DNA from 4 places in the Curtobacterium phoenicis genome. Region 4 is predicted to be linked to each of the others. Evidence: predicted binding sites of a transcription regulator. Region 4 holds the regulator's gene; each other region holds the start of a gene.
What was found. Region 4 encodes HrcA, which represses chaperone genes, less so after heat shock. Its sites were predicted from a motif close to TTNGCACTCGNNNNNNNCGAGTGCNAA; they were not measured.

Region 1: the regulator HrcA is predicted to act here: its motif matches at 3,913-3,939, upstream of ABC270_RS02000 (Hsp20/alpha crystallin family protein).
Region 2: the regulator HrcA is predicted to act here: its motif matches at 2,056-2,082, upstream of groL (chaperonin GroEL).
Region 3: the regulator HrcA is predicted to act here: its motif matches at 5,556-5,582, upstream of groES (co-chaperone GroES).

The regions. Positions count from the first base shown of each region.
Region 1 covers NZ_JBDFLZ010000002.1:387,724-395,139, forward strand. Annotated here, with positions in the region: gene ABC270_RS01975 (DinB family protein) at 1-219, opposite strand, end outside; gene ABC270_RS01980 (SDR family NAD(P)-dependent oxidoreductase) at 333-1,019, opposite strand; gene ABC270_RS01985 (SDR family oxidoreductase) at 1,202-2,035, shown strand; gene ABC270_RS01990 (manganese catalase) at 2,068-2,949, shown strand; gene ABC270_RS01995 (hypothetical protein) at 3,101-3,400, opposite strand; gene ABC270_RS02000 (Hsp20/alpha crystallin family protein) at 3,413-3,853, opposite strand; gene ABC270_RS02005 (hypothetical protein) at 4,096-4,278, shown strand; gene ABC270_RS02010 (MarR family winged helix-turn-helix transcriptional regulator) at 4,297-4,836, shown strand; gene ABC270_RS02015 (TetR/AcrR family transcriptional regulator) at 4,880-5,488, shown strand; gene ABC270_RS02020 (metal-dependent hydrolase) at 5,493-6,362, opposite strand; gene ABC270_RS02025 (Gfo/Idh/MocA family protein) at 6,529-7,416, opposite strand, start outside.
Region 2 covers NZ_JBDFLZ010000002.1:3,604,364-3,611,779, forward strand. Annotated here, with positions in the region: gene ABC270_RS17300 (hypothetical protein) at 1-125, opposite strand, end outside; gene groL (chaperonin GroEL) at 394-2,013, opposite strand; gene ABC270_RS17310 (cold-shock protein) at 2,281-2,484, opposite strand; gene ABC270_RS17315 (LytR C-terminal domain-containing protein) at 2,675-3,277, opposite strand; gene ABC270_RS17320 (DUF3263 domain-containing protein) at 3,274-3,573, opposite strand; gene ABC270_RS17325 (DUF2332 family protein) at 3,671-4,672, opposite strand; gene ABC270_RS17330 (GNAT family N-acetyltransferase) at 4,669-5,136, opposite strand; gene msrB (peptide-methionine (R)-S-oxide reductase MsrB) at 5,194-5,595, shown strand; tRNA gene ABC270_RS17340 (tRNA-Thr) at 5,629-5,701, shown strand; gene ABC270_RS17345 (aldo/keto reductase) at 5,892-6,923, opposite strand; gene ABC270_RS17350 (alpha/beta fold hydrolase) at 6,977-7,416, opposite strand, start outside.
Region 3 covers NZ_JBDFLZ010000002.1:63,113-70,528, forward strand. Annotated here, with positions in the region: gene ABC270_RS00315 (branched-chain amino acid ABC transporter permease) at 1-366, opposite strand, end outside; gene guaB (IMP dehydrogenase) at 822-2,324, shown strand; gene ABC270_RS00325 (ABC transporter substrate-binding protein) at 2,561-3,895, shown strand; gene rarD (EamA family transporter RarD) at 4,055-5,017, opposite strand; gene groES (co-chaperone GroES) at 5,166-5,462, opposite strand; gene ABC270_RS00340 (class I SAM-dependent methyltransferase) at 5,622-6,824, shown strand; gene ABC270_RS00345 (DUF4190 domain-containing protein) at 6,929-7,416, opposite strand, start outside.
Region 4 covers NZ_JBDFLZ010000002.1:1,869,260-1,876,675, reverse strand. Annotated here, with positions in the region: gene ABC270_RS09115 (PhoH family protein) at 1-36, opposite strand, end outside; gene ABC270_RS09110 (histidine triad nucleotide-binding protein) at 26-379, opposite strand; gene ABC270_RS09105 (16S rRNA (uracil(1498)-N(3))-methyltransferase) at 414-1,151, opposite strand; gene dnaJ (molecular chaperone DnaJ) at 1,151-2,260, opposite strand; gene hrcA (heat-inducible transcriptional repressor HrcA) at 2,348-3,367, opposite strand; gene ABC270_RS09090 (DUF4870 domain-containing protein) at 3,476-3,874, shown strand; gene hemW (radical SAM family heme chaperone HemW) at 3,900-5,135, opposite strand; gene ABC270_RS09080 (HAD family hydrolase) at 5,164-5,856, shown strand; gene ABC270_RS09075 (DUF1990 domain-containing protein) at 6,121-6,768, opposite strand; gene ABC270_RS09070 (hypothetical protein) at 6,982-7,416, shown strand, end outside.

The DNA.
Region 1 (7,416 bases), 1.5 Mb from region 4:
CGTCGGGTCGGCCGTCGCCGCGAGTCCCAGCCACTCCCGGTTCCGGCTCGCCGTGAGCACCTCGACGACGTGGTCGAGCCGCCACCGCACGGTGACCTCCGCGTCCCCGGGGATCGGCTGCCACACCCACTCGTCGTCGGTGAGGCCCGTCATCCGGTCCGTCAGCCGATCGGCGGCGTACCCGACGAGCCCGACGACGTCCTGCTCCGCACTGTCCATGCCCCACGGTGACCCCGCACCGGGCGCGTGGACCGGGCGCGTGACGTGCCACGAGGCGGACGGGAGGCGCGGGGCGGCCCCGCGCCGGGCCTCCGGGCCGCCGCACCGCGGCTTCAGACGACGACGGACCCGAGCATCCGGTGCGCGATCGAGATCGACTCCCCGCTCAGCGCCGAGAGCGGTGAGGACAGGAAGGCGACGAGGTCCGCGATCTGCTGCGGGCTCGACTCCCCGCCGGCTCCGCGCTGCACCTCCGAGGAGGGCTCGTCCGTCACGGTTCCGGGGTTCACCACGTTCACGGCGACGCCGGTGCCGGCGAACTCGTCGGCGAGGTTCTTCGCGATCACGTTCGTCGCGGTGTTCCGCAGCGACGCCGTGATGTTGCCCGCGATGTAGGCGTTCTGGCCGCTGACCACGACGACGCGGCCGAAGCCAGCATCGCGCTGGTGGGGGAGGACGGCGTTCGCGACGCGGAGGAAGCCGAGCGCCTTGCCGTCGATCGCCTCGGCGACCTGCTCGGGGTCGGACTTCCGGGCCGGGTCGAGGGTCTGCGCACTCGGGGCGGCGGTCACCACGAGCACGTCGATCCGTCCGTGCCGCTCGACCACCGATGCGACTCCGGCGTCGACGGACGGCTGCGACGCGGTGTCGATCGACACGCTGTGCTCGTCGTCCCCGGCGTTCCGGGAGGCCACCACGACGGTCGCCCCCTCTGCTCGGAGACGGTCGACCACCGCCCGTCCGATGTAGCCCTTCCCCCCGACGACGAGTGCGACACGATCCGACAGCTGCAGGTCCATGTGCTGCACGCTACGCGCGAGCCACACCACACGTGCTCGCGCGATCCGGCCACGCTGCCCGCGTGATCGGGCCACTCCCGGTCACCCGTCCAGAGCGCGCAGCCGACCATCGGGCGCGTCGACGAAGACCGGTCGGCGCGGGACCGAGGTCCGACCGGCACGTGAAGCGATCAGGAGGCAACATGACCGACCAGCAGCAGCCCCCGGGCAGCGACCAGGAGCTCAGCCCGACGGCCGACCACGGCGAGCGGTCCTACCGGGGGTCCGGCAAGCTCACCGGCAAGCGGGCGGTCATCACGGGCGGTGACAGTGGCATCGGCAAGGCCGTCGCGATCGCCTTCGCCCGTGAGGGTGCCGACGTGCTCATCAGCTACCTCCCCGACGAGGAGGACGACGCCCAGGACACGAAGCGCTGGATCGAGGAGGCCGGTCGGACGGCCGTCCTGCTGCCCGGTGACGTGAGCGACCCGGCGTACTGCCGGTCGGTCGTCGCCACCGCGGTCGAGCAGCTCGGTGGACTCGACGTCCTCGTGAACAACGCGGCGTACCAGATGACCCACGAGACCATCGAGGAGATCAGCGACGAGGAGTGGGACCACACCCTCGCGACGAACCTCAGTGCCTACTTCCACCTCGTCAAGGCCGCGCTGCCGCACCTCGGGCCGGGGTCGGCGATCATCGGGTCGAGCTCGGTGAACTCCGACGACCCGAAGCCCGACCTCGCGCCCTACGACGTCACGAAGGCGGGCGTCGCGAACCTCTCGGCGGCGCTGGCACAGCTGCTCGGGCCGCGTGGCATCCGCGTCAACAGCGTCGCGCCCGGGCCGATCTGGACGCCGCTCATCCCCTCGACGATGCCGCCCGAGGAGGTCGAGCAGTTCGGCAAGCAGACGCCGCTCGGTCGTCCCGGGCAGCCCGCGGAGCTCGCCCCGGTCTACGTGCTGCTCGCGAGCGACGACGGCAGCTACGTCTCCGGTGCCCGCGTCGCCGTCACCGGCGGTACCCCGATCCTCTGAACCGAACGACCGAACGAAGACAGGAGCACGATTTGTACTTCCACAAGCAGGAACTCCAGTTCAAGTCCACCCCGGACAAGCCCGATGCCGTCTACGCGCGGAAGCTGCAGGAGGTGCTCGGCGGTCAGTACGGTGAGATCACCGTCGCGCTGCAGTACCAGTTCCAGGCGTGGAACATGCACATGCCCGGCAAGTACCGCGACCTGGTGTTCGGCATCGGCGCGGAGGAGATGGGCCACGTCGAGATGCTCGCGACGATGATCGCGCAGCTGCTCGAGAAGAGCCCGCTCGGCATCACCGAGGACGCCGTGCAGGACGACCCCACGGTCGCCGCGATCGTCGGTGGTACGGACGTCCAGCAGGGCATCGTCGCCGGTGCCGGCGCCCGCCCGGTCGACAGCAACGGCAACCCCTGGCAGGGATCGTTCATCACCGCGAGCGGCAACCTGCTCGCCGACTTCACGGCGAATGCGAACGCCGAGATGCAGGGACGCGTGCAGGTCGCCCGGCTGTACCACATGACCGACGACCACGGCATCCGTGACCTGCTGAGCTTCCTGCTCGCGCGCGACACCATGCACCAGAACATGTGGTCGACGGCCGCCGCGGAGCTCCGCGAGAAGGGCATCGAGGACTTCCCGGTGCCGAGCAACTTCCCGCAGGCGAAGGAGAACCAGGAGGTCAACTACCAGTACCTCAACTTCTCCGACGGCAAGGAAGCGGCGAACGGCCCCTGGGCGAGCGGCCCCTCGTTCGACGGAAAGGGCGAGTACACGTACCACGACGGGCCGACGACCACGTCGCCGATGCCGCCGCCCACGCACCCGGACGTGCGGTTCTACGGCACGACCGAGCTCCCGAACGTCGTGGAGAAGACCGCAGGGACCGTGCAGGACAAGCTCAACAAGGAGTAGTCCGCAGCACGAAACGCGTGCGTTTCGACGCGGCATCCGTCGATCGACCGGTGCGACGTCGGAACGCGCGCGTTTCGTGCACCCCCGGAAACCGACGAACGGACTGGAGGCACGGTGCCAGCCGGCACCGTGCCTCCAGTCCGTCATGTCGTCACCGCGCGGTCGTCGCCAGCGTCCCGGTGTCGTCCGCCGGCTCCGACGGCGGTCTGAAGACGCCGTCGTAGAGCCGGACGACGCTCCACCCGGCCGTGAGCGCCGCCGTCCCGAGGACCGCGGCGGCCCACGGAACGAGCCCGGAGAACGCGGCCGGCGCGACCACCCACGCGAGGAACGAGCCGACCGTGCTGCCGGTCGCCCCGAGCACCAGGGCCACCCGCCGGTCGAGACTCGTCGCGGTGAGCGCGGCGGTCACGGCCGCGATCGCGATCAGTGCGTTCAGCAGTCCTGCCACCGCACCTCCGACCTACTCGGCGGTCCCGCTGCCGACGGCGAGCTGCTGCGAGCCGCCGCCCACCGCGACCTCGATCTTGCGCGGCTTCGCCGACTCCTTGACCGGGATCGTGATGCTCAGCACACCGTTGTCGTAGTTCGCGGTGATCCGCCCGGCGTCGAGGTGGTCGCCGAGGGTCAGCTGTCGGACGAAGGTGCCGGGCTGCCGCTCGCGTGTGATCCACTGCGAGCCCTCCGGGGCGCCGAGGGTGCGCTCGGCGCGGATCGTGAGGACCGAGCCGTCCACGTCGACGTCGACGCTGCCCGGGTCGATGCCCGGCAGGTCGACGTCGAGGACGTAGTGGTCCCCGGTGCGGTACAGGTCCATCGGCATCGAACGCGGTCCGCCGGCGCTCCCGAGCAGGGAGCCGGCGAGGCGGTCGAGCTCGCGGAACGGGTCGAAGTTCATCGTCATCGTCGTCAACTCCTTCTGGTGGTCCCTGTTGAGTCCCCTCGACTCAACTGGCATCAGTTTTAGCACTCGAACCCAGAGAGTGCCAACAGTGCGCTCGGAGATCGCTGTGGGGCACCGTCCAGGTGGTTCAGTGCGCGAATCGTCCAGAACAAAAACTGTTCGTTGCACGAACCGTTCACGTCGTGAAAGAGTTCGGGTGTCCGCACGGACACCTCGACCACAGCAGGAAGGCGGGATCAGACATGCGCAGCACGTACACGGGGATGCCGCGACTCGCAGCCAGCGGCCGGAGCCACCCTCGCGTCGGCCTCACTGACCAGGCAGTGATCGACGCCTTCGTCCAGCGGCGGATCGACGACCCGTCGCTGCTCTCGAAGCAGACCGAACCGTCCTACGCCGACTTCTTCTCGGCCCCCCTCGTCTGACCAGGAGCGCATGACCGCATGCCGTTGACCGTCGTCCGCCGTGAGCACGCCCACCTCTACGCCCGCCAGCCCCGCTCGGCCGCCGCGAAGACCGCTGTCGACGCTCTGCTGCGCCTGCAGCACGCCGAGGAGCAGCAGATCGAGGCGGCACGGGTCGAGACCGGTCTGACGAAGAACGAGTCGCTCGCGCTCCGGTACCTGCTGCAGGCGCACCGCGACGAACGGCCGATGGGGCCGAAGGACCTCGCGGTGATGCTGTCGGTGTCCAACGCCTCCGTCACCAAGCTCGTCGACGGGCTCGTCGCATCGGGTGACCTGATCCGGGCAGCGCACCCGACGGACCGCCGCCAGCAGGTCCTCGAGCCGACCGACCAGGCCGCCGCGAAGATCGGCGCGTCCTACGCGTCCTTCCACGAGGCGGTGGTCGAGGTGCTCGACGGGCTCTCCGAACGGGACAACCAGGTGCTCACGCGGGCACTCTCCGCGGTCGTCGACGCGATCGGTGCGCGATCGCCGCAGCCGGTCGACGAGTACACCGTCGTGCCGGAGGGCGCCTGACCTCGCGGTCGCGCGGAAAACCTTCCAGCGGTAAGTTGGCGGGGTGACCACCCCGGCCGACGACGACGCGGTCCCGCAGCGACGCGGGTACCGCAAGGGTGCCGAGCGCCGGGCGCAGATCCTCGACGAGATGATCCGCATGGTGGCCGCGCAGGGAGTCGACGCTTCGTCCCTCCGATCGGTCGCCGACGCCCTCGGGATCACCCACGCGGCACTCCGGCACTACTTCCCCAGCCGGGACGAACTCCTGCTCGCGGTCTACCACGAGCACGAGGTCCGGTCGCAGGCCGACCCCGGACGTGACAAGTCGGCGATCGGCGACATGCGGGACAGTGCCGTCCGGAACCGCGCGGTCCCCGGCCTCGTGCAGCTCTACACGACCCTGTCCGCCGATGCCGTCGGCGAGGGTCACCCGGCCACGCGGGAGTTCATGCGCGAGCGCTTCGCGTCCCTGCGCGCCGAGCTCGCCGAGTGGATCCGGGCCGACCAGGCTGCCGGCCGGATCCGGGAGGACGTCGACGCGGTGGACCTCGCCAGCCTGAGCATCGCGGCGTCGGACGGTCTGCAGGTGCAGTGGCTGCTCGATCCGGACGCGGTCGACGGCGAGCGGGTGCTCCGGATGCTCGAACGACTGGTGCCGCGCTCCGACTGAACGCTCAGCGGGGCGCGACGGTGGTCGTCATGGTGACGAGCCGGGCGCCGGGGACGTCCTCGACCGCGATCACGACCACCGGGTCGACCAGTTCGGACACGGAGTCCGGGTGCGTGCCGCCGCAGGGGATCGTCGCGGTGCCCTCCGGGAGCTCGCACCGCCACTGCCGCCGTGCGGACAGACCGGTGCCCTCGGCGTCGACGTGTATCGCGCCGCCCGTGTCCGTCCACGACCGGAGCTGCGCGGTGACCTGGCTCGCGATCGCCTCCGGATCGTCGAAGGCCGTCGGGTCGAAGCCCTTCTTCCTGAGCGACTTCCCGATCCGGTAGTCGTCCACGGAGCGGTGCTCGTGGATCGAGGACCGGACGATCGCGAGCGAGTCGAACGCCGGGTGGCCGAGCGCGTCCGTCGACACCGGCTTCGACCAGCGGTCGGCGAGGACGGCGTCGAGCGCCAGGGCGGCGAGGTGGCAGGCGCTGTGCGCGACGCTGAGGGCGGCGCGGAGCTCCGGGTCGACGGTGACCGTGACGGGCTCGCCGACCTGCGGCGGGGTACCGACGACGACGTGCGCGACGCCGAAGACCCACCCCTCGGTGCCGGTCCGCACGGGCAGGGCGTCACCGATGTGCACGTGCCCGTCGTGGAACCCCGCGACGCGCACCTCGGCCACCTCGTGGGCGGTGTCGGGTGTCCGGAGGGTCACCCGGTCGGCGGGCTGGTCCGGCCACGCGGTGTCGACCGGGTGCGCGGCCGTGCGGTCGAGGAACACGGCCCACCGGTCGTCACCGGCGGGCTCGACCGACACGACGGTCCCCTCGCTCGTCAGGGCCCCCGCGGGGTAGGTGACCTCGGTGTCCGTCGTCGGTACTGCCATGCTGGGCCCTCCTGCTCGTCCGCCGCCCGGCGGCCTCCGACCATCATGGTGGCCGACGCCGGCGACCCGGCGGAGGCGGGCCGCGCCTCCCGGCCGACGACGACGGACCGCGGACGCACCGGAGGGGCCGGCTCCTGACGGAACCGGCCCCTCATCGTGCGGGTGACTAGGCGTTCACGCCCTCGGCGAGGACCGCGGCAGCGGGGTCGAAGTCCTCGGGCAGCGGTTCCGGCTTCGCGATGCGCGAGGCGATCTCGACGGCCTGGCCGGACTCGGCGGCATCACGGATGCCGAGCATGACGTCGAGCGCGTGCGAGGCGACGGCGCCGGAGGCACGCTCGGGGCGGCCCTCGGCGATCGCACGGGCCATCTCGACGACACCCGTGCCACGACCCCAGGTCGAGCCCTTGTGCGCCAGCGTGGTCGGCTCGTCCTCGCCGAGCGTCCACAGCGTGCTGTCACCGTCGAAGACGTTCGGGTCCGGCAGCACGATCGTGCCCTCCGAGCCGTTGATCTCGACGAAGCCGTTGCGCGGCAGGGCGTGCTGGAACGACAGCGTCGTCTGCGCGGACTGCCCGTCGGCGAACGAGATGAGCGCGGCGTGGTGCGTGGGCACCTCGACCGGGAACTCGGTGCCGGCGCGGGGTCCCGAACCGATCACACGGGTCTCACGCGACTTCGACGACACGGCCTGCACGCGCGAGGCGGAGCCGAACGCGTGGAGCAGCGTCGTGACGTAGTACGGGCCGATGTCGAACAGTGGTCCGGCACCCTGCGCGTACAGGAACTCGGGGTCCGGGTGCCACTGGTCCGGGCCGGGCACGTGGAACATCGTCGTCGCGGTGAGCGGCGTGCCGATGTCCCCGCGGGCGATGGCGCGGATCGCGGTCTGGATGCCCGCACCGAGCACGGTGTCCGGCGCCGTCGCGTAGCGGACACCAGCGGCCTCGGCAGCGGCGAGCAGCGCCTGGGCGTCCTCGGCCGTGGTGGCGACCGGCTTCTCGCTCCAGGTGTGCTTGCCGGCGGCGATGATCTGCTGGCCCACCTTCGCGTG
Region 2 (7,416 bases), 1.7 Mb from region 4:
CCGTGGGTGGGGCGGAGCAAGTCTCCTCGACGGAGTCGATCGGCGCCGACCCCGATCGCGTTGGCATCACGGACGAGGAAGCCCGCTCGGTCAAGCTCGGGCGAAAGCGTACGGGGGTGGGTCATGCCGGGAGTATTGCCTCGGGCTACGTCCGCTGGCTCCCTCGGGGCGCGAGCTGTGGAGAACTCGGCGAGCCGCGCCTCCCGTGCGGAACTCGGTGGTCGCGCAACGTGCCGTGCGCGGAGCGTCGTGGTCTCACGAACTGTCGCCTACCAGCGACGAAGCCGACACGTTTTGCGACCAACCGGCGGCACCCGCCCCCCACGCACGCCCCCCCCAGCACGCGGAAGGGCCCCGCACGCGCAGCGTGTGGGGCCCTTCCGGAAGCCGGGACTAGAAGTCCATGCCACCCGTGGGGTCGCCGGCCGGCATGGCCGGGGCCTTCTCGGGCTTGTCGGCGACGACGGCCTCGGTCGTGAGGAACAGACCGGCGATCGACGCAGCGTTCTGCAGCGCCGAGCGCGTGACCTTCGCCGGGTCGATGATGCCCGCGGCCACGAGGTCGACGTACTCACCGGTCGCGGCGTTGAGGCCGTGACCCGACTCGAGCTCGCGGACCTTGGCGGCCACGACACCCGGCTCGAGACCGGCGTTCAGCGCGATCTGCTTGAGCGGCGCGTCGATGGCGACCTTGACGATGTTCGCACCGGTCGCCTCGTCACCCTCGAGGGAGAGCGACTCGAGCGCGACGGACGCCTGGATGAGGGCGACGCCACCACCGGCGACGATGCCCTCCTCAACAGCAGCCTTCGCGTTGCGGACGGCGTCCTCGATGCGGTGCTTGCGCTCCTTGAGCTCGACCTCGGTCGCAGCACCGGCCTTGATGACGGCCACGCCACCGGCGAGCTTCGCGAGGCGCTCCTGGAGCTTCTCGCGGTCGTAGTCGGAGTCGGTCGCCTCGATCTCGGAGCGGATCTGACGGACGCGGCCCGCGATCTGCTCCTCGTCGCCGGCACCCTCGACGATGGTCGTCTCGTCCTTGGTGATGATGACCTTGCGGGCCTTGCCGAGCAGGTCGAGCGTCGCGTTCTCGAGCTTGAGGCCGACCTCTTCCGAGATGACCTGGCCGCCGGTGAGGATCGCGATGTCCTGCAGCATGGCCTTGCGACGGTCGCCGAAGCCCGGGGCCTTGACGGCGACGGACTTGAAGATGCCGCGGATCTTGTTCACGACGAGGGTCGCGAGGGCTTCGCCGTCGACGTCCTCGGCGATGATGAGGAGCTGCTTGCCCGCCTGGATCACCTTGTCGACGACCGGGAGCAGGTCCTTGATGTTCGAGATCTTCGAGTTGACGATGAGGATGTACGGGTCCTCGAAGACGGCCTCCTGGCGCTCCGGGTCCGTGACGAAGTACTGCGACAGGTAGCCCTTGTCGAAGCGCATGCCCTCGGTGAGCTCGAGCTCGGTGCCGAAGGTGTTCGACTCCTCGACGGTGACGACGCCTTCCTTGCCGACCTTGTCGATCGCCTCGGCGATGAGCTCACCGATGGTGGTGTCAGCGGCCGAGATCGACGCGGTCGCGGCGATCTGGTCCTTGGTCTCGATGTCCTTCGCGTTGGCGAGGAGCTGGTCGGAGACGGCGGCGACGGCCTTCTCGATGCCGCGCTTGAGCGACACGGGGTCGGCACCGGCGGCGACGTTGCGGAGGCCCTCGCGGACGAGCGCCTGGGCGAGCACGGTCGCGGTGGTCGTACCGTCACCGGCGACGTCGTCGGTCTTCTTCGCGACCTCCTTGACGAGCTCGGCGCCGATCTTCTCGTACGGGTCGTCGAGCTCGATCTCCTTGGCGATGGAGACACCGTCGTTCGTGATCGTGGGGGCGCCCCACTTCTTCTCGAGGACGACGTTGCGGCCGCGCGGGCCGAGCGTCACCTTCACGGCGTCGGCCAGGGTGTTCAGGCCGCGCTCGAGGCCGCGACGGGCCTCCTCGTCGAAAGCAATGATCTTAGCCATGTGAGTTTCTCGTCCCTCCCGGACGTCGTCATGGGGGTCGTGCTGGCACTCAGCGTGAGCGAGTGCCAACGCCGATTCTGGCACTCGACGGGTGCGAGTGCAACACAGCCGGGAGGCACGTGTCGACTTCCCAGGTCGGGTCCCGCTGCGAGCAACGCACACGCGACGCACGCGCACCGCACGCGCGCTGCACGCGCGGCACACGCTCCCGGTACGACGAACGCGCCGCCCCCGAGGGGACGGCGCGTTCCGGTGTGGTTCGGTGGCTCAGGCGGGGCGGACCGCCTCGGCCTGCGGGCCCTTCGAGCCGGTGCCGACGTCGAACGTGACCGCCTGCCCCTCCTCGAGGACCTTGTAGCCCGACATGTCGATGGCCGAGTAGTGCACGAAGACGTCCTGGCCACCCCCATCGACGGTGATGAAGCCGTAGCCCTTCTCGGCGTTGAACCACTTGACCGTTCCGTTGGCCATGATTGTTGCTCCCTGCGGTGGTGCTGCTGCGATCGACGGCGTCGTCGGTGCGACACCTCGCAGTGACTCTTGCGCACGGATGTCGATCCGACAAGAGGTGTGACGTCGTTTCACGTCCATTCCGTGCAATCGCAACGCGCCGGAAACACGTTCGTCACGAAAGCACACGGAATGCGTCCGGGAATGCCCGTCAACCGGTGTAGTCGGACCCCAGGACGACACTGACGTCAGCGTTCGGGAACGCCGTGGACTGCTGCACGGCCGTGGTGCCGAGCGACTTCGCGATGCCCTGCGCGACCGCCACGGCCTCGGCCGAGCGGTAGTACACGATCGTCTGCGTGGTCCCGGTCGTACCGGCGTCACCCGTCGAGGCGATCTTCCACCCCGCTCCGGTCAGTGCGGTGGTTGCCCGCCCGGCGAGTCCGGTCGTCGTGGTGCCGTTGAGCACGACGACGCTCGTGCTGCCCTGCTGCGCGGGGGTCGCGGCCGCCGCGCCCGACCCGGAGCCCGACGACGCGGACGGCGACGAGGACGGCGACGGCTTCGCGGTCGCGGAGGCCGTGGCCGAGGGCGTCGGGGACGCGGCGCTCCCGCCGGAGTCGTTGCCGTCGGAGAGGCCGGTGGTCGCCAGCCCGAGCCCGAGGACGCCGAGGCCGACGAGGACACCCGTGGCGAGGGCTGCCCACGCGAAGACGATCCAGCCGCGGCCCCGACGCTGGGGGCCGCGGTGCGCGCCGACGCGCGGGCCGTCGGTGGCGTCGTCGAACCGGTCTCGGGGGAATCTCTCGGTCATCGGTCCTCTTCGCGGGGTTCTGGTGCGGCTCCGGGGAGCGCGAAGCTGCGCCCCGCCCGCGCCGTGACGCGGGCGTGCCGGAGTCGTTGCAGCCGGGTGACGAGCTGCGGGTCGTACGCGAGCGCCGCCGGGGAGTCGATCACGCGGTCGAGCACCTGGTAGTACCGGGCGGGCGACATGTCGAACTCGACGCGGATCTCCGCCTCCTTCGTGCGGTCGTGCCGCGCCCGGTCGTGCTCGAACGCGAGCACGTGCAGGTCGAGCTCGCTGAGCGCGTCTGCGGGGGTGGTGGTCACGACGGTCCGATCACGAGGCGGTAGGGCACGGTCTCGCACATCGTAGGGGTGCCGCGTCGCCGGACCCTGGCACGCCGCTGGACTGTCGCGAAGCCGGTCACAGGTCCCGGAGCCACCGGATCCGGGTCCCGAACGCGTCGGACACGGCGACCGCGACCCCGTCCAGCGAGACGGTCGCGAAGGCGTCCGGGTCGCTCCGGTCGACGTCGGCCGGCAGGGTCGCCGCGACGCCCTCGAGGATGCCGGTCCGCTCGAGCGCGACCCAGCGCACGCCCCGCTCCGCGAGGCGGTCGACGACGCGCTGCCGGTCCGCGCCGGGCACGTACACGAGCGTCCCGGTCGTGAGGACGACCGGCTCGCAGCCGTCCGGCAGGTGGTCGAGTGCGCGGTCGAGGTCGCCGGGCAGGCTCCCCCGCAACCGGACGGGAGGCACGGCGAGCGCCGCGGACGCCGCCGCACGCATCAGGGCGGTCCGGTCCGTCGCCTCGGGCGGGACGGCCTCGACCAGCCGGTCGAAGGCGCCCGGCTCGCCGAGGTCGATCGGGTTCGGGTCGAGCGCCACCCGTGCCGCGACGGCGATCGGGCGAACCGCGGGAGCGGGTACGGCACCGCGGGCGTCGGCGACGAGGTGGAGCAGGGACCCCTCGGCGGTCGGGGTGTGCATCCGGACCCGTTCGCCCCCGCGGTCCACGACGGTGTAGTCGAGGGTCACGCGGTCCGGGATCGAGCAGAGCCCCGCCGCGGCTCCCGCATCGACGAGGCCGATCGGCTCCGACGAGCTCGCGGCGAGCGCCGCGAACAGCGGGACGACCGGCGCGAGCCGCCGTGGGTCGTTGGCCTGCACCGTGGCGGACGCCAGCCGCGCAGCCAGGGCGGGTCGTGCCTCCCGGGCGAGTGCGCGGAGCGCGTGGGGATCCGCCGGGTCCGCACCCATCCGCCGGGCGACCGCGAAGACCAGCTCGGGCTGTCGGCGCTGCTCCGGGACCGAGTCGAGGAGCGCGACGAGGTCGTCGTCGAGCGACCGTGCCCACGCGGCGTACGAGGGCGAGACCGCCTGGATGCGGTCGGCGTAGGCCGCGTAGCGGTCCCGGGTGGTCACGGGCGGTGCATCCCGACGTGGATGATGCCGGCCTCGACGTACGGGTCCCCGAAGCGGACGAAGCCGTGTTGCTCGTACAGCCCGGCGACGTACTCCTGGGCGTGCAGGACGAACGGCTCGTGCCCGTGCTGCGCGAGGACCGCGGCGACCAACCGCCCCGCGATGCCGTGCCCGCGGTGCCGGGGGTCGGTCGCGACCCGGCCGATCACCCACTCGGGCGGGGCCGAGCCCTCCGGGTGCGCCTCGTCGGGAGCGGGCCGGACGAGGCGCAGGTACCCGACGGCTTCGGCGTCCGTTCCGAACCACCAGTGCTCGGTGTCCGCGTGGCGGTCACGGCCGTCGAAGTCCTCGGCGGTGACCCGCTGCTCGAGGGCGAAGACGCGGTTCCGGAGCACCACGATGCCGTACAGTGCGTCCGTCGTCAGACGGTCCCAGCGGGCGCGGTGCACGGAATGTTCGGACATCGGCGCGAGTTTACTGAAGGTGGCCGTCCAGCAGCGGCCGAGGAGCAGGAGGAACCAATGGCATACAACGTCGACAAGTCCGACGCCCAGTGGCGCGAGGAGCTCTCCCCGGACCAGTACGCCGTCCTGCGTCAGGCCGGCACCGAGCGTCCGTGGACGGGCGAACTCCTGGACGAGGAGCGTGCCGGCGTCTACACGTGTGCGGCGTGCGGCGCGGAGCTGTTCAAGAGCGGGACGAAGTTCGACTCCGGCTGCGGCTGGCCGTCGTTCTACGAGTCGGTACGACCCGAGGCGGTGCAGCTCATCGAGGACAAGTCGCTCGGCATGGTCCGCACCGAGGTCCGTTGCGCGAACTGCGGCTCGCACCTCGGGCACGTGTTCCCGGACGGCTTCGGCACCCCGACGGGTGACCGCTACTGCATGAACTCGATCTCGCTGAACTTCTCGGCGACGGAGTGAGCGCGGACGCGTCCCGGTAGAGTGGGCGCGTCAGCCGGCATGGCGCAATTGGTAGCGCACCGTACTTGTAATACGGGGGTTGCGGGTTCGAGTCCCGCTGCCGGCCCTGAGACGGAGGCCCGGGCGACTTGATCGCCCGGGCCTCCGGCGTACGTGGAACACGGATCAGGGGGTGTTCCTCATCGCTCGACGCGGTAACCAGCCGGTCGTGAGACGAGGATGACACCGCACGGAAACGGAAGTCCACACATCGGTGTCGATTGCGCGGCTTTCCGCATGGACGTCGCAGCGGACGGTCAGCGGCCTCCCGTGATGTTGCGGTTGCGCTGCGCCACACCTGCGGTTCCGTACGGGTAGTCGTCGATGCGGGGAGCACTCGCCTCCGTGAGTGACCGCAGCTCGGCCTCGTCGAGCACGAGGTCCGCCGCGCCGAGGTTGTCCTCGAGCTGCGACACCGTGCGGGCGCCGAGGATGACGCTCGTCACGGCGGGCTGGGCGAGGAGCCAGGCGAGGGCGACCTGGGACTTCGAGGCCCCGTGCGCGTCGGCGACGGCGGACACCGCGTCGAGGACGGCCCAGGTGCGCTCGTCGGCGTTGCGGGCCTCCCACGCCTCCATGCCGCGCTGCGGGTTCTCGCCGAGACGGGTGGCACCGGTGGGGGCCTCGTCGCGCTGGTACTTCCCGGAGAGCCAACCGCCGGCGAGGGGCGACCAGGGCAGCAGGCCGATGCCGGCGTCGAGGCAGGCCGGGACGACCTCGTGCTCGATGTCGCGGACGAGGAGGTTGTACTGGGGCTGCAGCGTGACCGGCGGCGCCCAGCCGTGGCCCTTCGCCTCGTAGACCGCCTTGGTGATCTGGTACCCGAGGTAGTTGGAGAAGCCGTAGGAGACGATCTTGCCGGCCGAGACGGCGTCGTCGAGGAACCGCAGGGTCTCCTCGATCGGGGTGAGGGCGTCCCAGGCGTGCATCTGGTACAGGTCGATCGTCTCGACGCCGAGTCGCTCGAGCGAGGCGTCGAGCGCGCGGGACAGGTGGCGGCGGGAGAGCCCGACGTCGTTCGGCCCGTCACCCTGGGGGAAGCGCCCCTTGGTGGCGAGGACGACCTGCTGCGCCTCGGTCGGGTGCGCCTTGAGCCAGCGGCCGATGATCCGCTCGGACTCGTTGCCCGAGTACACGTCGGCGGTGTCGACGAGCGTGCCGCCGGCCGCGACGAACGTGTCGAGCATCTGGTGGGAGGTGGGTTCGTCGGCTTCGCTGCCGAACGTCATGGTGCCGAGGGTCAGCGTCGACACCGATGTCCCGCTGTTGCCGAGGAGTCTGTAGTCCATGGCCGGGACGGTACGCCGGGGCCACTCCGGCAGCGAGGACCTGCGAGTACCTGTCAGCGTGCGCTGGACAGGGCGACGGCGCCACCGTGCGGCCGCTCAGCCTGCAGGAACGCGATCGCGGCTTCCCTGAACGCGCGGGACGTCGGCGCGTTGAAGTGGTTCCGCCCCGGGATCTCGAAGAACGTCGCGTCCGGTGCCGCCGCCGCGAGCCGAACGGCGCTGTCCTTGATGCCGTCTTCGCTCCCCGCGGCCATGAGCAGCGGCTGCGCCGGCGCGTTCTCCGGCGTCGGTTCGATGCTGTCCCGCATCCCCTCCACCATCGCGACGAGTGCCCGGAGGTCGTTCCCCTCGACGTTCCCCGCCATCGTGAGGTACCCGTTCGTCACCCGGTCCTCGATCGGCGTGCCGTCCGCGAGGTACGCCTTCGCCTGGTCCACGGCGACCCGGCGCATCGGGTCGGCGTCCGGGATCCCGCCGAGGACGGCTCGTGACA
Region 3 (7,416 bases), 1.8 Mb from region 4:
GCCGGAGGCGAACTGCTGCCAGGCCCGCGCGAAGCTGAAGCTGCTCGTGTCCGCCTGGGTCGTCGCGCCCTGCTGGTCGGAGAGCTGGAAGATCTGGCCGACGTTGGCGTTCAACGTCGCGTTCACCTTCCGCTCGGCGTCCGCGGCGTTCGTCAGGTACTGGCCCTTCGGCAGCGTGCTCTGGTCGACGCTCACGGTGTACTGACCGGCCGTGGTGACGGAGACCGACCAGCGACCGGAGTCGTCGGTGGTGGCGGTCTGGGCGAACCCGCCCACGCCCGCCACGTCGACCGCGACTCCGACGGCCGGCTTCCGCTCGGAGTCGAGGATCGTGCCGCGGATGCACCCGTTCGTCGGGCTGACCACGCAGGGACCGCTCGACGCCGACGTGCTGGCGCTGGCGGAGGGACTGCTGGTCGCCGCGTGGGCCGCGGGCGACACTGCCCAGTCGACCGCGAAGGTGGCGAGGAAAGCGAGGAAGAGTACTGCGGCGAGGAGCAGGCGGCTGCGGCCTGGTGCCCCTCGGCGGAACCGGCGTAGGAGCGCCGGCCCCGGCGGAGTGATGGAACCCACGGATGAGCCTCTCGTTCGGATAGTCGAGGACCCTAGGGAGTTTTTGTGTCCCCCGTGTTTCCACCACGTTCCCTGGAGAAATCGTGCCCTGACCGTGATCCTGCACAGGTTCGGCGGTGGGCCGCGGTCCGGAATGCGCGCCCACCCGCGCGCGTTACCATTGCTCATCCGGAACCCGTCGCTGCGTTCCCGGTGTTCTCGACCACTTCAGGTGCCGCCCCACGGCACCCAGCCCACGAAGGGGACTCATGGACCAGCCGGATCCGTTCGGATTCATCGGACTCACGTACGACGACGTCATGCTCCTGCCGGGGCACACGGACGTCATCCCGAGCGAGGCGTCCACGACGTCCCGGCTCACCAAGCGCATCCAGGTGCACGTCCCGCTGCTCTCCGCCGCGATGGACACCGTGACCGAGGCCCGCATGGCGATCGCGATGGCGCGCCAGGGCGGCATCGGCATCCTGCACCGCAACATGTCCATCGCCGACCAGGCGGCCGCGGTCGACAAGGTGAAGCGGTCCGAGTCCGGCATGATCACGAACCCGGTGACCACCACGCCGGACGCCACCGTGGCGGAGGTCGACGCGATCTGCGGGCAGTTCCGGGTCTCCGGCCTGCCGGTCGTCGAGGGTGACGGCAAGCTCGTCGGCATCATCACGAACCGCGACATGCGCTTCGTCGCCCCGTTCGAGCACCAGACCACGCTCGTGCGCGACGTCATGACGAAGGCGCCGCTCATCACGGCACCGGTCGGGATCGACCCCGACGACGCCGTCGCGATCTTCGCCGAGCACAAGATCGAGAAGCTCCCCCTCGTGGACGAGGCCGGCCGGCTCAAGGGCCTCATCACGGTCAAGGACTTCGACAAGAGCGAGAAGTACCCCGACGCCACGAAGGACGACGCGGGGCGCCTCCGCGTCGGCGCGGCGATCGGCTTCTTCGGCGACGCGTGGCAGCGTGCGACCGCCCTGCTCGAGGCCGGGGTGGACGTCCTCGTCGTCGACACCGCCAACGGCGAGAGCGAGGGCGTGCTCGACATGGTCCGCCGCATCAAGGCCGACCCGGCCTTCGCGGGCGTGGACGTGATCGGCGGCAACGTCGCGACCCGTGCGGGCGCACAGGCCCTCATCGACGCCGGCGTCGACGCCGTCAAGGTCGGTGTCGGCCCGGGGTCGATCTGCACCACGCGCGTCGTCGCGGGCGTCGGCGTCCCCCAGGTCACCGCGGTGTACGAGGCCTCCCTCGCCGCGCGTGAGGCCGGCGTCCCGGTAATCGCCGACGGCGGTCTGCAGTACTCCGGCGACATCGCGAAGGCCCTCGTCGCCGGTGCTGACACCGTGATGCTCGGCTCGCTCCTCGCGGGCACGGACGAGTCCCCCGGGGACCTCGTCTTCGTCAACGGCAAGCAGTTCAAGGCGTACCGCGGGATGGGCTCCCTCGGCGCGCTGCAGACCCGTGGCAAGAAGACCTCGTACTCGAAGGACCGCTACTTCCAGGCCGACGTCCCGTCCGACGACAAGCTCATCCCCGAGGGCATCGAGGGCCAGGTGCCGTACCGCGGCTCGGTCGCGAACGCGGTCTACCAGCTCGTCGGCGGCCTGCGGCAGTCGATGTTCTACGTCGGCGGCCGGACCGTCCCGGAGCTCAAGGCCCGCGGCAAGTTCGTCCGGATCACCCCCGCCGGGCTCAAGGAGTCGCACCCGCACGACGTGCAGATGGTCGTCGAGGCGCCGAACTACAGCCGCTGACCCCGCGCCTCGAACGCCCCGCTCCCACCGTGGAGCGGGGCGTTCGTGCGTCCGGGGGACGACGGTGTTGTGCAGCCGCTCAGCTTTCATCACGGGTCTGTAACGAAACATCCAGGGGTGGATGATCGACACACGGGCGAAACGTATCCGCTCTAGCTTTCTCGACATCCCACGCGGAGGACACCGCGCTCGACCCGATCCGGTCCGGCCTTCCGCGCAGAGAAAGGGCTCCACGGATGATCAGAACCACCCGTGCCACCTCGGCACTGGCAGTGGCGGGAGTTGCAGCACTCCTGCTCGCCGCGTGTTCCACCACCTCGGGCGGCAGCTCGCCTTCGGAGTCCGCCTCCGGCGGCGCGAAGAAGGACCCGGCCGCGAGCTGCAAGGCTCCGGAATCCCCGAGCACCGACGCGCTGAAGATCGGCACGATCCTGCCGCTCACCGGCTCCCTCGCGTACCTCAACCCGCCCGCCGAGTCCGGCGTCGGTCTCGCGGTCGAGGACATCAACGCAGCGGGCGGCGTGCTCGGCAAGGACGTCTCGATCAGCCCGGCGACGGACTCCGGCGACAGCAACGACATGACCGTGTCGAGTGCGGCCGCGAACAAGCTGGTGAACGCGAAGGTCCCGGTCGCGATCGGCGCCGAGTCCTCGTCCGTGACGCTCAACGTGATCGACCAGCTCACGAGCAACTGCATCGTGGAGATCTCCCCCGCGAACACCGCGACCGACCTCTCCGGCTACTCGTCGTACTACTTCCGGACGGCACCGCCGGACTCGGTGCAGGGTTCGGCACTCGGCCAGCTCGTCACGGGTGACGGCAACGCCAAGGTCGCGTTCCTCGTCTTCAACGACACCTACGGCACCGGTCTCCGCAACTCGGTCCAGGCCGCGGTCGAGGCGTCCGGTGGCCAGGTCGTCTACGGCGGCAAGGGCAAGGGTCAGGAGTTCCCGCCCGGACAGACCACGTTCTCGTCCGAGGTGACGGCGGCGCTCGACTCGAAGCCGGACGCGATCGTCGTCCTCGCCTTCGACGAGACGAAGTCGATCATCCCGGAGCTCAAGGCGCAGAACGCCGACATGTCGAAGATCTACATGTCCGACGGCAACACCGCCGACTACTCGAAGGACTTCGACAAGGGCACCCTCACGGGTGCGCAGGGCACGATCCCGGGCGCATCGCCGAAGGACGACCTGAAGAAGCGGCTCGCCGACTTCTACAAGCAGTCCTCGGGCAAGGACCTCGCCGACTACTCGTACGCGGCCGAGTCCTACGACGCCACGATGCTCGCCGCCCTCGCCGCCGTGAAGGGCAAGGGCACCGACTCCGGCACGATCCAGGCCAACATGGCCGCGGTCTCCGGGGCGGACGGCGGCACCGAGTGCTCGACGTTCAAGGAGTGCTCGTCGCTCCTCGGAGACGGCAAGGACATCCACTACACGGGTCCGTCCGGCATCGGCCCGTTCGACGAGAACAACGACCCGTCGAGCGCCTACATCGGCATCTACAAGTTCGACGCGGACAACAAGCCCGTCTACCAGAGCGCCATCCAGGGCTCGGTCTCGAAGTAGGTCCGACCAGGTAGGCACGACCAGTGCGCGAAAGCGACAGTCCCCCGCAGTTCAACCGCGGGGGACTGTCGCTTTCGCGGTGGAGAGGGCGGATCGCGTTGCGTTCTCGGCATGACCGTCCGCAGGGCCGGCCGGGAGGCACGGCGCGCGTCCGGCAGGTCAGGCCGGGTCCGCCACCGGCGCGGCCTGGGAGCGGCGCCGCGAGGAGCGTGCTGCAGCGAAGCTGTCCACCGTGAGCACGACGAGGGCCAGCCACACGATCGCGAAGCCGATCCACCGCTCGGGCGGCATCGGCTCGTGCTGCACGACCACACCGACGAGCAGCTGCATCACCGGCGCGAGGTACTGCGTCAACCCGAGCGTCGACAGGCTCACCCGCCGCGCCGACGACGCGAAGAGCAGCAGCGGCACCGCGGTCGCCGGTCCGGTCAGCACCGTGACGAGGACGTGCGCCCACCCTTCGCTCGTGAACGTCACGCCGCCGCCGAGGCCCGTCACCCCCATCACCACGAGCGCGACGACCGCGAGCGGCAGCAGCCACACGGTCTCGATCGTCAGACCACTCAGTGCGTCGACCGTCCCGCCGACCCGCTTCTTCACGAGCCCGTACAGTCCGAACGAGAACGCCAGCGCGAGGGAGATCCACGGCATCTGCCCGTACCCGACCGCGATCACGACCACCGCGACGACACTGATGCCGACCGCGGCCCACTGCGCCGGTCGAAGCCGCTCACGGAGCACGACGACGCCGAGCGCGATCGTGACGAGCGGGTTGATGAAGTAGCCGAGGGCCGCCTCGACCGTGTGCCCGGTGGTCGTCGCCGCGACGTACACCGTCCAGTTCACCAGGATGAGCACCGCCGCGAGCCCCATCACGAGCATCACCCGGCGCTGGGCGACCAGGGAACGGGTGCGCAGCCACGAGCGGGTGACGGCGATGGCGACCGCGCAGAACACCAGCCCGAAGACGATCCGCCAGGCGACGATCTCGAACGCTCCGGCCGGGGACATCGCCGCGAAGAGCAGCGGCATGAGTCCCCACAGCCCGTAGGCCACGATCGCCTGGAGGACCCCGACGGATGCCTCGCTGCGGACGGGTCGCGTGGTCGTCGGTTCACTCACGGAACCATCCTAGGAAGCCACGCCGACGCTGCGGACCGGCACCGTGCCTCCCGGACGGAAGGCGCGGTGCGCACCGCCGGACCGAGCGCGGACGGACGAACGCCCCGCCGGCCAGGTGGCCGACGGGGCGTTCGCAGTGTGGGCTGGATCAGCGCACGACGACCGCGAGGACGTCGCGGGCCGAGAGGACCAGCAGGTCCTCGCCCGAGTACTTGACCTCGGTGCCGCCGTACTTGGAGTAGATGACCTTGTCGCCGACGGCGATGTCCAGCGGGATGCGGTTGCCGTTGTCGTCGACGCGGCCCGGACCCACGGCCACGACCTCGCCCTCCTGGGGCTTCTCCTTGGCGGTGTCCGGGATGACCAGACCGGAAGCGGTGGTCTGCTCCGCCTCGACCTGGCGGATGACGATGCGATCCTCGAGCGGCTTGATGCTGACGGCCACGGTGACCTCTTCTTTCTCGGTACTGACTCGGTACAGATGGGAACCGGTTGGCACTACGCACAGGAGAGTGCCAACGCCAACTCTAGGGACAGTCTGGCACTCGGTCAATCCGAGTGCCAGCACGTGTCGGGCTCCCCGGCGACCTGGGAGGATCGTCGGGTGGACGCCGCCGAACTCGCCCAGCTGCTCACCCCCGAGGGGATGGCCCTGCTCGACCGTACTCCGAGCGTCTCCGACGGTGGCGAGATCGTCCGGGTCGTCTCGCGCCTCCGTGGCGAGGGGCACGACCCCGGGCTCGTCGCCGCCGTCCTGACCCAGGCGAAGCTCCGGCAGAAGGCGGGCGCGAAGTTCGGCCCGTTCGCCGCGCGCATGCTGTTCACCGAGGCCGGGCTCGAGCAGGCGACCCGGCTGCAGGTCGCCGCGCAGCACGCCGGCCGGTTCGCCGCCGCCGGGCTGGAACGGGTGGCCGACCTCGGGTGCGGGATCGGCGGTGACGCGATGGCGATGGCAGCGCTCGACCTCGACGTCACCGCGGTGGACCGCGACGAGGTCACCGCGGCGGTCGCGACGCACAACCTCGCGCCGTGGCCCGATGCCCGCGTGGAACTCGGCGACGCCGAAGCGTTCGACCTCTCGCGCGTCGACGGCGTGTGGATGGACCCCGCGCGTCGCACCGCCGGACACGGGAACACCCGACGCCTGGCCGACCCGGACGACTGGTCGCCGTCGCTCGACACCGTGTTCGCCGCCGCGACGACGACGCCCACCGGCGTGAAGCTCGGCCCGGGCATCGACCGCGACCTCGTCCCCGACACGGCCGAGGCGCAGTGGGTGTCCGTCGACCGCGAGGTCGTCGAGCTCGCCCTCTGGTTCGGCCCGCTCGCCCGCGACGGGGTCCGGCGCGCTGCCACCGTGATCGGGGCGCACGGAGTGGCCGAACTGACCGCGGCGGCCGATGCACCCGACGTGCCCGTCGGTGCACTGGGGACGTACCTCTACGAGCCCGACGGCGCCGTGATCCGCGCACGCCTCATCGGGGACCTCGCGCGGTCGATCGACGGTCGCATGCTCTCGGACGGCATCGCCTACGTCACGTCGGACCGCGCCGTCTCGACGCCGTTCGCCCAGGGGTTCCGGGTCGTCGACACGATGCCCCTCGACGTGAAGCAGCTCGCGGCACGACTGGCCGCGGACGACGTCGGCACCGTGGAGATCAAGAAGCGCGGGGTCGACGTCGACCCGGCGCAGTTCCGGAAGCGGCTGCGGCTCCGGGGGCGGGGTGCGGTCACGCTCGTGCTCACCCGCCTGGAGGGACGCCACACCGCGATCCTGTGCGAGCGGCTGGGCGAGGTGGCCGGGTAGGTCGCAGCACCACGACGGCCCCCGCCGGTGCGGGGGCCGTCGTGGTGCGTGTGCGCGGCGGCGCCGATGCGCCGTGGTCGAGAGCGGCGCGGCTGCGCCGTGGCTCAGAGGATGAACGCGCCGGTGGAGCCGAAGTCGTCGGAGTAACCGGAGCCGCTGCGGGACGCGATGGAGATGGCGATCAGGAGCCCGATGCCGATGATCCAGAGTGCCGTCAGCGCCCAGCCACCGAAGATGCCGGCGAGTGCGAGCCCGCGGCCACCCTCACCGGTCTGCTTGATCTTGCCGAGGGCGACGTGGCCCATGATGGCGCCCGCCGGGCTCGTGAGGATGATGATCGGCCAGATCAGGATGCCGGCGAAGGCGAACACGATCGAGAGGATCGACAGGGTGTTCGTCCTCGGGCGCTGCGCGTACGGCTGGTAGCCCGGCGCGGCGTACGGGGCGCCGTACTGCTGCTGCTGGCCGTACTGGTGCTGCCCGTACTGCTGCCCGCTGTACTGCTGGCCGTACTGCTGCTGCCCGTACTGCGGCTGGCCGTACTGCTGCTGGTTCGGCGCAGCGTACGGGTTGCCCGGGGCCGCGTAGGGGT
Region 4 (7,416 bases):
CGTGGTGTCCTGCTCGAGTGGTTCGTTATCCGGCAAGGGTGCCTTCCTGCAGTTCACCTGCGAGTACGTGCGCGTGCACGTGGAACACGGTCTGACCGGCTGCTTCGCCGGTGTTGAACACGAGACGGTACTGGCCGCCGGCGCGCTCGTCGGCGATGCGCTGCGCGGTGGCGACCACGTGGGCGAGGAGGTCCGGGTCCCCGGACGCGAGCTCCGTCACGTTGCGGTACTGCTCGGTCTTGGGGACGACGAGCACGTGGACGGGAGCCTTGGGCGCGATGTCCTCGAAGGCGATGACGCGGTCGTCCTCGGCGACGACGGTCGCCGGGAGCTCGCGCGCGATGATCTTCGAGAAGACGCTGGGCGTGCTGGTGCTCATGTCCCCATCGTAGAACGCGCCGCCGACGGCGGGCCTACCAGCGTCCGAGCCGCGTCTGGAGGATCGACAGCGCCGCCGGACCCGCGGTGGAGGTCCGGAGCACGGTGTCGCCGAGCCGGACCCGCACGGCGCCGGCGGCGACGAGGCGGTCGAACTCGCTGCCGTCGATGCCGCCCTCGGGCCCGACGACGAGCGCGATGTCCTCGACGTCGTTCTGCGGTTCCCACGCGGAGAGCCGGACGTCGCCGACCGGGTCGAGCACGAGCACCACCCGACCGCCGCCGACGGATCCGGCAAGCTGCGCGGTGGTCACGACCGGTTCGACGACCGGCACCCGCGGACGGATCGCCTGCTTCGAGGCCTCGTGCGCGATCGCTTCCCAGCGCGCACGGCCCTTCTCGACCTTCGCGCCCTCCCACCGGGAGACGCTGCGGGACGCCGACCACGGGACGATCCGGTCGACGCCGATCTCGGTCGACGCCTGCACCGCCATCTCGTCGCGACCGCCCTTGGCGAGGGCCTGCACGAGCGTCAGCGTGGGCGACGGCGCCGGTGAGCGGTCCACCGCCGCGACCTCGAGCACGAGGGCATCGCGGTCGGTGGACAGCACGGGGCCGGTCACCACGGTGCCCTGCCCGTCGCCCAGACGCAGCGTCTCGCCGATCCGGACCCGCGCGACCGACACGGCGTGGCGACCTTCCGCCCCGCCCAGGGACACCTGCGCCCCGACGGTCACGCCGTCGAGCGACGGCACGAGGTACAGCGAGGCCATCAGAAGTTGAAGAAGCGGTCGCGGAGCTTGCCGAACATGCCCTGCTGGAACCGGGCGAGCTGGGGCTTCGTCGCCTTGTGCGACTTCGCGAGCTGCTCGACGAGCTGCCGCTCCTTGTGCGAGAGCTTCGTCGGCGTCACCACCTGCACGCCGATGCGGAGGTCACCGCGCCCGTTGCCGCGCAGCTTCGTGACGCCGCGGTCCTTGAGCACGAGCACGTCCGCGCTCTGGACACCGGGTCGGATCTCGAGCTCGACCGGACCGTCGAGGCCGTCGATCGTCGCGGTGGTCCCGAGGATCGCGTCGGTCATCCCGACCTCGAGCGTCGCGAGCAGGTCGTCACCGTCGCGGCTGAAGACGTCGTGGTGCCGCACCCGGATCTCGAGGTAGAGGTCACCCGACGGGCCGCCGGCGGGACCGACCTCGCCCTGGCCCGGCATCTGCAGGCGCAGACCGGAGTCGACACCGGCGGGCACGTCGACCGGGATCGATCGGCGGGCACGCACGCGGCCCTGGCCCTGGCACGTCGGGCACGGGTTCGGGATGACGGTCCCGTAGCCACGGCAGGTGCCGCAGGGCGCGCTCGTCACGACGTTGCCGAGGAGCGATCGCACCTGACGCTGGATGTGGCCCGAGCCACCGCAGATGTCGCACGTCCGCGGGCTGGTGCCCGGTGCACAGCACGAGCCGTTGCAGGTCTCGCACAGCACGGCGGTGTCGACCTCGACCTCCTTGTGGGTGCCGAAGACGACCTCGTCGAGGTCGACGTCGATGCGCAGCAGGGCGTCCTGCCCCCGCTCGGCGCGGCTGCGCGGACCGGAGCCCCGGCCACCGCCGCCCCCGCCGAAGAAGGCGTCGAAGATGTCGCTGAACCCCCCGGCGCCGCCGCCGAACGGGCTGTCCGCCTGGGGTCCGGCGTCGTACCGACGGCGCTGCTCGGGGTCGCTCAGCACGTCGTAGGCGTGCGTCACGTCCTTGAAGCGCTCGGCCGCCTCGGGACTGGGGTTCACGTCCGGGTGGAGCTCACGCGCCAGGCGACGGTAGGCCTTCTTGATGTCGGCATCGGAGGCGTCCGGCTGGACGCCGAGGACGTCGTAGTGGTCTGCCACGTATCCCTCAGTGTGTTTCGGTTCGGTCGGTCTGGAGGCCCGGTGCGGGTCGTGCGCGTGGGTCGCGACGGTCGCGGTGCGGGCCGGTCAATGTTCGCCCAGGAGCTTGGACAGGTACCGTGCGACGGCCCGGACGGCGGCCATGTTGCTGCCGTAGTCCATCCGGGTCGGCCCGAGCACCCCGAGCCGTGCCACCTCGCCGCCGGCGAGGTACCCGCCGGCGACGATGCTCGTGGCATCGAGGCCGTACTCGGCGTTCTCGGCGCCGATGCTCGCCGCCACCGCGATGTCGTCCACCTGCATCTCCCCGAACAACCGGAGCAGGGTGACTTGTTCCTCGATGGCCTCGAGCACGGGGAAGAGGCCGCCGGAGAAGTCCGACTCGCTCTTCGCGAGGTTCGCCGCGCCCGCCATGAGCAGGCGGTCCTGACGGTTCGCGGCCACCTGCTCGATGAGGGTCGCCACGACGACCCCGGCGAGGGGCTGGACGTCGGGACGGAGCTGCTGCGGCACCGCGCGGAGCGCCCCGGGTACGTCCTGCAGGAGGAGCCCGACCGTCGCGCCGTTCACCACGCTGCGGAGTTCGGAGAGGGCGGACTCGTCGAGGCGGACGTCGCTCTCGACGACGCGCTGCTCGACCCGGGCGGTGTCGGTGATGAGCACCACCATCAACCGGGTGTCGCCGAGCCGGACGAGTTCGACGTGCTGGACCCGGGCGCGCACCATCGAGGGGTACTGCACGAGGGCGACCTGGTTCGTCAGCTGGCTCAGCAGCCGCACGGTGCGCCCGAGTACGTCGTCGAGGTCGCCGGAGGCGCCGAGGAACGTCTCGATCGCGTGGCGCTGCGCGCTGGAGAGCGGGCGGGCAGCTGCCAGGTGGTCGACGAAGACGCGGTACCCCTTGTCGGTCGGGACCCGTCCGGACGACGTGTGCGGCGCGACGATGAGCTGCTCGTCCTCGAGCTGGGCCATGTCGTTGCGGATCGTCGCGGCACTCACCCCGAAGGCGTGGCGGTCGACGATCGACTTCGAGCCCACCGGTTCGCGGGACGCGACGTAGTCCCGCACGATGGCCTTGAGGACCTCGAGGCTGCGTTCACTGACCACCCGGACCCCTTCCGCTCGCGTTGGCACTCTCGTGTGTCGACTGCTGATCCTACGCCCGACGCCCGACAGGACGGGACTTCCGTCGGCACCCGTCGGTACGCTTCCCGCATGACCTACGGACAGCAGCCCGGCGGCCCAGGCGGCCCCCAGTACCCGCCGAACTACCAGGTGCCCCAGCCCATGAGCCCCGAGGACCAGCGGCTCTGGGCGACCCTGACGCACGTCGGCGCGATCTTCTTCAGCCTGCTCGTGCCGATCGTCGCGTACCTCGTGCTGCGCGACCGCGGCCAGTTCGTGCGGGAGCACACCCGCCAGGCACTGAACTTCCACATCACGGCCGCGATCGCCGGGGTCGTGTGCGGCCTGCTCTCGATCATCCTCATCGGCCTGGTCCTGCTGCCGATCCTCGGCGTGCTCGTGATCGTCTTCTCGATCCTCGCCGCGATCGCCGCCAACCAGGGCCGCTTCTACAAGTACCCGCTCACGATCGAGTTCATCAAGCAGTAGCGCAGGGCGCCCGGGAGCCGACGGCTCAGTCGAGCAGCTCGCGGACCACCGCGTCCGCGAGCAGCCGGCCCTGCCGGGTCAGCTCGACCCGACCCCGCACCGCGGCCGAGCCGTCCACGAGACCACGTGCGATGAGCCCGGCGACGCGGCCACGGGCCTCCCGGCGGAGCTCCGAGGTGGCGAGCTCACCGCGGACCCGTGCCGCGAGCAGCACGCGCTCGACGTACCGGGTCTCGTCGTCGAGGGTCTCGCGACCGGCCGCCGGCGACTCCCCGGACAGCACCCGGTTCGCGTACGCGGCCGGGTGCTTGACGTTCCACCAGCGGGTGCCGGCGACCGCGGAGTGTGCTCCGGGCCCGACACCCCACCAGTCGTGCCCCTTCCAGTACGACAGGTTGTGCCGACTCGCGTGGCCCGCCGTGCCGCCGTCGGCATCGGTGCGCGCCCAGTTCGACACCTCGTACCAGGAGTACCCGGCCGCGCCGAGCACGTCGTCGGCGAGCTCGTACATGTCCGCGGCGAGGTCGTCGTCGGGTGCCGGGAGCTCGCCCCGGGCGACCATGCGCCCCATCGCGGTGCCCTCCTCGACGATGAGCGAGTACGCCGAGACGTGGTCGGGCGCGCAGGCGATCGCCGCGTCCAGCGAGGTCCGCCAGTCGGCCAGCGACTCCCCCGGCGTCGAGTAGATGAGGTCGAGCGACACGTCGAGGCCCTGCCGCTTCGCGAGGTCCACCACGAGCGGCACACGCTCGGGGTCGTGCGTACGGTCGAGTGTGGCGAGGACGTGCGGGACCGCGGACTGCATGCCGTAGCTGACGCGGGTGAAACCGCCCTCGCGGAGTGTCTGCAGCGACTCCGCGTCGACCGAGTCCGGGTTCGCCTCGGTGGTGACCTCGGCGCCGGGCAGGATCCCCCACGTCTCGTCGATCGCACGGAGGATCATCACGAGGTCGTCCGCCGGCAGCATGGTCGGGGTCCCCCCGCCGAAGAACACGGTCGACACCGGACGGCGCGGCACACCCGAACGCTCGAGGACGTCCGCTGCGAACCGGATCTCCTGCACGGCGTGCCCCGCGTAGTCGTCGCGACGGACGCCGCGCAGCTCGGACGCCGTGTACGTGTTGAAGTCGCAGTAGCCGCACCGGACCCGGCAGAACGGCACGTGCACGTAGACGCCGAACGGGACGTCGCCCGCTCCCGTTCCGGGGATGATCAGTCCGTCCGACGGAGCGGGATCGGCGATCGGCAGGGCGCTCGGCATGGACTCCATTCTCGGTCATGATGGAGGCATGGAGCACCACACCGTCCCCACCACGGTGCTGTGGGACATCGACGGCACCCTCGTGCTGAACGCCGCCTCGCCGGGCAACCTGTACCACCTGGCACTCGAGCGGGCGGTCGGTCGCGACCTCACCCTGCGCGTCGGGCACCAGCACGGACGGACGGACGCCGGTCTCATCGCCGAGCACGTCCGGGCCCACGACTTCGACGACGCGCTCATCCCGACCGTGTCCGGACACCTGCGCGACCTCACGGACGAACGCTTCCGGGCCGGCGACCACCGTAAGCCGGCGCCCGGCGCCCGCGAGCTCGTCCAACGCTTGGCGGTCCTCGGCTGGCGCAACGGGCTGCTCACCGGCAACTCCGAGCACCGGGCTCGGGTGAAGCTCCGCGGCGCGGGGTTCGACCTCGAGGCGTTCGACTGGACGCACTCGTTCTTCGGCGACGAGGAGGTCGACCGCGCCGGCGTCACCGGACGTGCCGCGGCGGCGCTCCGGGGCGAACGGGCCGTGATCGTCGGCGACACCCCACGGGACGGCGAGGCCGCGGACGCGGCTGGCATCCCGTTCCTGGCGGTCGCGACGGGCGTCTACGACGTCGACGCGCTCCGGGCGACGAGTGCGGTCGCGGTGGCGCGGGACTGCGTCCAGGACGTGCAGATCATCGAGGACGCCATCGCCGCACTCCCCCCGCTGCGCTGAGCCGCGTCGGTCGCGTCCGCGTCGGTCCGCGTCGGCGCGCGACGGTCCGCGTCGGTCCGCATCGCTGGGAGGCCGACGTCGGGCGCTGTCCGCGAGCGCCCGGTCGTCAGCGGTCGCCGAGACTCGGGTCCGCGGACACTTTCGCGGTGTCCGGGCCGCGAAACCGTCCGCCGGGCCGAGTCTCGGCGCGCCGTCGCTGAGCGCGCTCCACGGACCGGTCGCCGAGCGGCGGCGCTGCGTCAGTCGCCGAGCGGCGGAGCTGCGTCAGTCGCCGCGCAGCGCCGCGAGGTACTTCTCGGCCATCACCTTCTGCTGCCGGCGGAGCAGCGGCTCCACGAGGCGCCACTTCCGGCTCGCCGGCTGCGAGAACTGCCGCAGCTGCAGCCAGACCGAGCCGTCGGACGTCCGCTCGACGACGAACGACTCCTCGCCCGAGAGCGGGTGTCCTTCGAGCGTGCCGTAGGCGAAGCCCTTCCGGTCGGTCTCGTCGATGATCGACACGACCCGGACCGGCGCGTGCACGGTCTGCCCGAACGCGTGCATCGTGAGTGTCGCGGTCGTGCCCGCGGTCAGCAACGGTGTGCCGTCCGGCGCGAACCGCTCGACCTTCGGCGTGCCGATCGAGGCGGGGGCGATCGGCACGCCGTGCTCGTCGAATGTCACCGGGTTGTAGCGGACCTCGTCGTCGTCGGGCTGGTCGTCGACGTGCACGCGGATGCCGCTGCGCTCCTGGATCTGCCAGGACAGCGCCTGCGTCACGGCGGTCTCGAACCGCGCGTCACCGTGGCCGATCCGCGCGCGCGACTCGCTGGGCGTGAAGCCCTCGGGCGGGTAGGTCATGAGGTCCGACGCCTGGGTCGCGCCGACCGCGCCGTAGGTCAGGGCGGTCCGGTAGCTGCCGCGGGAACTCATGCCGACCAGCCTACTTGGCGGTGCGTACCGTCACGACCCAGCTGCCGCGGGAACGCACGCCGACCAACCCCCTCGGCGGTGCGCACCGTCACGACCCAGCCGCCGCGGGAACACACGCCGACCAGCCTCCTCGGAGCGGGAACCGGCCGCTGCACGCGGGATGCCCCGAACTGGAGGCTCGGATCACCTCCGTCACACCGCTATCGTCGGTCGGTGCCCACCCCGACCGACGACCACCGTCCGCAGACCGACCGCACGGCGCGGACGCTCGGCACCCTCACTGCCGCCGCCTTCGGGCTCGCGGTCGCCGCACGGCTCGCCGTCGACGCGTACGAGGCACGTGCGGCCCTCCCCGTGCGGTACACGACCGAGCCCCCGGTCGACCGCTACCCGATCGCCAGCACCCTGCTCGCCCAGGTCGCCGTGGCGAGCATCGGCGCCGGCGTGCTGCTGTTCGGCGCGCTGCTCGTGGTCGTCGTCCGACGCTCCCGCCGACACACGGTCGCACCGTGGCTCGTCGGCGGTACGGTCCTCCTCGCCATCGGCGCGGCAGTCGCGTCCGTCGTTGCGGGCGAGCAGACGACGTTCGTCGCGATGACCGAGTGGAGCACCTGGCGGACCGCGCTGGCCGGACTCGCGACCGCGTGC